One region of the Metabacillus dongyingensis genome, then DNA from elsewhere that is predicted to be linked to it. Evidence: riboswitches for the same ligand, from Rfam matches in the RefSeq annotation. Region 1 holds a riboswitch; the other holds the start of a gene.
What was found. A riboswitch is a leader RNA that binds a small molecule or an ion and turns the genes downstream of it on or off. The one in region 1 is predicted to bind lysine.
Positions count from the first base shown of each region.

Region 2: linked by a shared signal. The riboswitch ahead of dapA (4-hydroxy-tetrahydrodipicolinate synthase) and the one ahead of K8L98_RS21840 (amino acid permease) in region 1 are both predicted to bind lysine.

Region 1 covers NZ_CP082944.1:4,391,588-4,395,213, reverse strand. Annotated here, with positions in the region: gene K8L98_RS21845 (CBS domain-containing protein) at 1-166, shown strand, start outside; gene K8L98_RS21840 (amino acid permease) at 197-1,612, opposite strand; lysine riboswitch at 1,759-1,935, opposite strand; gene K8L98_RS21835 (twin-arginine translocase TatA/TatE family subunit) at 2,161-2,337, shown strand; gene K8L98_RS21830 (M3 family oligoendopeptidase) at 2,485-3,626, shown strand, end outside.
Region 2 covers NZ_OK052578.1:298,242-301,867, reverse strand. Annotated here, with positions in the region: gene K8L98_RS26245 (alkaline phosphatase family protein) at 1-1,131, shown strand, start outside; gene K8L98_RS26650 (hypothetical protein) at 1,348-1,476, opposite strand; lysine riboswitch at 1,785-1,963, shown strand; gene dapA (4-hydroxy-tetrahydrodipicolinate synthase) at 2,097-2,984, shown strand; gene K8L98_RS26235 (SRPBCC family protein) at 3,188-3,580, opposite strand; partial or broken gene K8L98_RS26230 (ArsR/SmtB family transcription factor) at 3,581-3,626, opposite strand, start outside.

The sequences.
Region 1 (3,626 bases):
GAATGAACCAATATCCATTCATGCTGAAATGGAGAACATTATTACAAGGGCGATGGAACAGAATTTCGTACCTGTTACAGACGATAAGGGAATCTTTATAGGTATAATCAGAAGAAGGGAAATTATTGAATATTGCGCAGCTCAGCTTTTGGGGAAAAAGAATTAAAAAAGGCTGCATTCAACATGCAGCCTTCTATTATATGGTTGAGCCAGTATCTTGTTTTTTCATATATTTCGTCAAAAACGGATAAATCACAAATCCTGCAAAGAAAAGGCCGACTCCAAGTATAAATGTTTTTATATCAGCAGTTCCTGTAACAATCACCCAAACAGAATAAATACAGGCTAGTGAGGCGATGATTCCGTCTTTTACTCTTGACCCTTTAATAAGATCATATGTCTCTCCTTTGGCAATCAGCTTTAAGAAGAAGATAGACGATACAAGGTATGGGAAAAGATAGGCAAGTGTAGCTGATGTTGTTAAGAATGTATAAGCTTCACTGATGGTTCCGGAAATCGTTGAGAAAATAAAGATTTGAGACATTAAATTCGTTATTATCAAAGCATTTTTCGGACTTCCTTTTTTATTTGTTTTAGCAAAGAAAGCAGGGAAAATACCTGATTTTGCAGCCTGGTACGGCACTTCAGATGACAGCAGAATCCATCCGATCGTTGATCCAAACAAAGATACGACAGCCAATAGTGCCATTGCATTTGCACCGGCATCGCCAATAATGATTGAAAGAACATCAACAAAAGGCTTGTCAGATGACTGCAGCTGATCGTGCGGCAGAACGCCCATTGTGATAAGTGTGATAATCATATAGATAAACACAGCAATAATTAGGCCAGTGATGGTCGCTCTTTTTACATCACGCTGAGAAGACGCGCGTCCTGACAGAATGACTGCCGACTCTATTCCTACGAATGCCCATAAAGTCGAGATTGCAGCAAATTGAACTTGATTTGTCAGCCCGTAAGTCACACCAGGCTCTGCTTCCACCGGGAAATAAAATTCTCCAAACGCTGCTGACTCCAGTGCAAATAAACCAGCGATGATGAAAAGCATAAAACCGATTACTTTTGAAGCAGTAGCCACAAAATTCAATTTGCCTGCACCGCTCAAGTTCGTTAAAAGAATGGTATGAGTGCCCCAAAGCAAAATGGTACAAACAATAAATGTAACGGCTCTTCCTAATTGAACATCCTGCGAACCAATTGAAAAAAGAATAGATTCGTCGGACATAATAGGAAAGAATGTAGAAAGGTAGCCTGCGAAGCTTGTGATGATCGCGACATTGCTGATCCAGTTTGCGACCCAATATCCCCACACCATGCTGAATCCGGCGACTTTTCCTCTTTTGGGAGTATCAAATAAAGCTTTAGCATAGCTTTGCGGACCTGCTGTAAGATCAGGTCTGCGGATTGATAAATTTCCGAATACAAGTGCAATCATTAAAACACCTAATCCGGTTACAAGCCAGGCGCTTGTGACGCCAAGCGGACTTGCGGTCTGTGCCAGTGTGCTTGGCAGCATAAAAATTCCGGAGCCCACCATATTTCCTACTACAAAGGCTGTTAAAAGCCAAAATCCCCATTTTTTCTGTTTCACTGCTGAAACCTCCTATAAATAGAACCATAATGTTATGGCTGCATAATTAGTGTGTGTATTTTTTGAAGAAATGGATCATTTTTGACAAACAAAAAGCGCATGGAACAAGTCCATGCGCAAAAATACACAAAAAACTCACTCAAAAATCTCATGATAGCACTCCACAGATTCTCTGTGGCAGTCCAGTACCTATTCGATACAGTCCCAGCAAGAAACAAAGTGGCTGTTTCAAACTTCGGCACCAAGTCCTTTCGAATTTGCAGTCAACAGCTCCACTAGCCTCTTGCAATCTACTCTTAATTGGTGCAACCTCTACCTCACCGAGATTATAGTGAGGATTTATAGTAAAAATAATATTTGAATAAAATAAAACTACCAATTCAGCTTCCTTTTGTCAATGGAATTCATGTATTTCTAAATTTTCCCTAAATAATATTGGCCGAATTTCATTTTGCAATTCATGGATAAATCAACTATAATTTACAAAGGCAGCGTTTTCTTTTTACTGATAAATAATCTATTAAATTGAGATGGAAGAAGGGTTCATAGTGAACTTAGGATTCGGCGAAATTATGTTGATCGTTTTTGTTGCATTGCTTCTTTTCGGACCGAAAAAATTGCCTGAATTAGGTAAAGCTGCAGGCAAAACGCTACGAGAGTTTAAGAATGCTACTAAAGGTCTTATGGACGACGATGATGCAAAATCAGATAAACAAATTAAATAAATAAAATTCGTAAAGGCTATGACACTTCGTCATGCCTTTTTCTTTTGTTTTTAGCCGGTTGAATTGTACAAATTTTTCGTTAATTGTTTTATAATGACAAGTGAGGGATTATTTAGTGTCCCGAAATACATAACAGGGGGAATGGCGATGAAAGCTGCTACGTATGCTGAAACGTGGGATTTAGATGTGTTTTTTGAAGGTGGAAGCAAATCTGTTGCCTTTAAAAAGTATTTAGAGGAGCTTGAAGTTGATGTTCCTTCATTTAAGGTGCAGGCAGAGAGCATCAAAGTACCTCAAACAAAAGAAGACAGCATCCTTTTAGGAGAGGTTCTTGAGAAATTTCAGGGTATTGCAAAACGGATGAGACAGGCAGGAGCTTTTGTCGGGTGTCTGCAGGCTCAGGATACAAATGATAAGCATGCCTCCGTGCTCCGGGGGAAGGTTACTCAACTCAGTTCTCAGTTTCAAAATGCTTTGGCAGCCTTTGATCAAAAGCTCGTTCAAGTTGACGATACGGTTTGGCCTGAGCTTGTAAATGCTGATGCCTTGACTGAATTAAAATTTGCCTTGACCGAGCGCAGGAACAGAGCAAAAAACAAACTGCAGATGGAGCAGGAAACACTGATCAATGCCTTGTCAGTGGACGGCTATCATGCGTGGGGACAGCTATATGATACTCTCGTCTCCAAAGTGAAAATACCATACAAAGAAGATGACAAAGTACATGAATTGTCTGTAGGCCAGGCAGCCAATAAATTCTCAAGCGCGGACAGATCAGTCAGAAAATCTGTGTTTGAAGAATGGGAAAAGGCGTGGGGAAGCGGTGCAGATTTATTTGCCCATACGCTGAACCATTTATCTGGTTTTAGACTGAATGTATATGAAAAGCGGGGCTGGGACGATGTTCTGAGTGAGCCGCTTGAAATCAACAGAATGAAACGCGAGACCCTTGATGTCATGTGGAAGGTGATTTCTGAGAATAAACAGCCGCTTGTAAGCTATTTAAAAAGAAAAGCAGATTTGCTTGGTGTCGAAAAGCTTAGCTGGTACGATCTCGATGCACCGATTGGCGGGAAAGAAGCGAAGGTCAGCTATCAGGAGGGAGCTGAATTTATCTTAGATCAATTCAGCCACTTTGGAGAAGAACTGACTTCATTTACAAAAAAAGCATTTGAGAACCGCTGGATCGAGGCTGAAGATCGTCCGGGAAAAGCTCCGGGAGGTTTTTGCACAAGTTTTACCGAAAGTGACCAGTCCAGAATCTTCATGACATTCTCCGGCACCCCGTC
Region 2 (3,626 bases), on a different replicon from region 1:
GCGAAAGTTGAAATAATCAACGAACGTCCCACTATTATTGCTGAGAATCCTGGCGACGCAACGATCACAGTCAAAACAGTCGATGGCGGCAAAACTGCGACAGCCAATGTACATGTATCTAACTCTATAGATGTATCGGGAGATGGGTTGTTAACGGAGGCTGATCTAAAACTTATACAGAAAAACAAAAATAGTCATGAAGGTGACAAACGTTGGAAACAAGCTCAAAAAGCGGATATTAACGATGATAAAAAAGTGGATCGCTTAGATGTGCAAATGATGAAGGATAAGCTGGCCCCTTACAAGAAAGATTTTCTTTACAAACGAGTCGTATTTATTGGAATCGATGGAGCTGGGAATGGAGTAAAAGACCAGCAAGCAAACGCAAAAAATATACAGAAGCTAATGAGTGAAGGCGCTGGAACATATGAAGCAAAAGCAATGCTGCCGACAATTAGTGGGCAAAACTGGGGATCCATGCTCCATGGAGTTGTACCTTCAAAACATGGTCTGAATAACGAAAATACAGGTAATCCTTACCCTGAAAAAAATCCTTATCCATCTTATATGAAATTGCTGAAACAAGAGCGTCCTATGCTTAATCAAGCTTCCTTTACTACATGGTCACCGATCAATAAAGGAATTATTGAAGATTCTGCAGGTGCTTATAAAGTAAATGGCGGGAACGATAATAATACGACACAAAAAACGGTGGACTATATAAAAGCAGAAGGTAAAAACAGCCGCAATATTTTTGTCCATTTGGATGAAGTGGATGGTGCAGGCCACAACTATGGCTATGGCAGCCTGAAATGGTATGAGGCATTACAAAAAGCTGATCAGCATGTTGGACAAATTGTCCAAGCTTTAGAAGAAGAAGGACTGATGAAGGATACTCTAATTATCGTCACAACGGATCATGGCGGAAAAGGTTATGGTCATGGTGGTTCCTCCCCAGAAGAACAGACCATTTTCTGGACTGCTAAAGGAACGTCAATTAAGTCTGGCACCGTGTTGTCTGATGTAGAAAATATAGATACAGCTGCTGTCGTTGCTCATGCGCTGCGTCTAGATATACCAGAAAATTGGGATGCTCAACTTCCTGCAGGACTATTTCAATACAAAAAATAAGAAATGTTAAAAAACCAGGTGCATTTTTCTTTATTAAGAAAAATGCACCTGGTTTCATTAATTCTCCTTTATTCCCTTTCATAATATATATATCAATCAAAAAGAGTGGCCCTTAAAACAGCAGGTTATGTCATTTCATAGGAGTTTAATATAAGATCATGCTCATCTGTTAAACACGATATATATCAGTCACAGTTTACCTACTGATTTTCAAACTTATAATTCCAAAAAGATTCTTACATTTTTGCATGCCTTTAGACTTTTTTTCATATCCCTCTCTGTCTTTTCCCAAACGTCACGGATTTTTATATCTTTTCTTTCTGTCGTTCGTTTTGTATAAGTCATGTGGTCCGCCCCTCCTTGAAATTCTTAGTATACTAAGATAAATACTAATTCCTGCTATAAGAGATATCAATTGTCAAAACTGCCTATAAAATGGAGTAACTTTTCATACAGATTTATCATAAAACACTTAATTTGTTGAAAATCATTGATTTCTAACTTCTTCGACAGCTTTTTAGCTGTGCTCCATCGTAAAAATGCTACAGATCATTCTTGTATTTTAAAAAAGATCTAAATCCGACTTGAAGTAGTAAGAATATTTTGTTATATTAGTACCAATTAAATAAAATTTTCCCTTCAATAATATTTGAAGAGAAGATAGAGGAGCAAAAACCATTAGTACACAATGCGAGGATAATGAGGTCCAATGACTATTGTGGAAAGGGGAATTTGCCGAAGCGGAAAGAATCTCATGTTCTTAAAGCTGGTTCTGTTATTGAATAAATGCAGAACTGTCATATAGGAAACTATATGGAGGGCTATCTTATGCAATGGTAACGACTTTTGAAAAATTTTGTTCCTGCTGCAACAGCGAATCCCTCGTTGTTGCTTTTTTGCGTTTCCTTTTGAACGTCTCTAACAACATCTGAATTTCAAATAATACTATTAAAGGGTGTGAAGTTATGAATTTTGGGCAAGTTTTAACAGCAATGGTTACCCCATTTGATCGTAATGGTGAGGTTGATTTTAACGCTGCGAGAAATTTAGTGAACTATTTAGTCAATAATGGTTCTGATGGATTAGTTATAGCTGGTACAACTGGAGAGTCTCCTACATTAACACCAGAAGAGAAAGTGGATTTATTCAAAGTTGTGGTAGAAGCTGTTGCTGGAAGAGTTCCAGTTATAGCTGGTACTGGCTCGAATAATACGAAAGCGTCTATCAGCTTAACTAGGCAGGCAGAAGAAGCAGGAGTCGATGGGATTATGCTCGTTACTCCGTATTATAACAAGCCTTCTCAAGAAGGATTATTTCAGCACTTTAAAGCAATTGCCCAATCAACCCTATTGCCGGTAATGCTTTATAATATCCCAGGACGAAGTGCTGTAAACATGTCAGTAGAGACAATTGTTCATCTCTCAAAGATAGACAATATTGTGGCAGTAAAAGAAGCAAGTGGCGACTTAGATACCATGGCACAAATCATCAGCAAAACACATAGTGATTTTACGTTATACAGCGGCGATGATGGGTTAACTCTTCCAGTCTTAGCAATCGGCGGAACAGGGATTGTTTCGGTATCTTCCCACATCATTGGTAATGAAATGCAAGAAATGATCAATGCCTTTAATAATGGTGATGTTCATGAAGCTTCTTCTGCACATCGTAACCTTCTCCCAATAATGAAAGCATTATTTACTGCACCAAGCCCATCACCTGTAAAAGCTGCATTGAATATGAAAGGACTAAATGTAGGAGATGTCCGCTTACCATTGGTCCCTTTAAACAATGAAGAAAAAAGAGCTCTGCAAAGAGTCCTGCAGCCTACTATCATTGAAGTACTTGCTTAAGAGAACACACTAAAGAGGACAGGATCCGTATCCTATCGCAAAAACCGAAATTGCAATCAAAATTGCATCTGAATTTGGAATGTGTTTTGTATCATTATTTACACTAAAAAAGCAAACGGATCAGTCCTATACTAAGCCGTTTGCTTTTTCCTATAGGTTAGCTTAATACTCAAAAAAAAGGTTCAGAGTTCAGAAGTTTGGTCTTACATTTCCTCTAATACTTTTTTAAGATCTTCGCCCATTTGCGCCCAACCATATTTCGCACCATTGAACGCTTGATCTTCTTTTTCGAATCCTGTTTGTTCAAGATGTAAGTAGGTTGTTTCATCCTCTTGCTTCAATGTCCATGTGACTATAGTGTTTATCGGATCACCTACCCATGTATAAGATAACTTATAAGGCTCGTCCACTACTAATACTTCACAATCTACAATTAAATTCCACTGCTCATTTCGGAATTGGCATTTATGTCCTACGATTGGTTTAAAGTTATTTTCCATTATCCATTTTGCAAGAGTATCCGAATCTGTTAATGCGTTCCACACCTTATTGATCGGGCTCTTAAAATTAAAATCTTGGGATACTGTTAAATTCATTTTTTGTTCCTCCTGTAATATTTGGTTTAAAAGAGATATTCTTTCA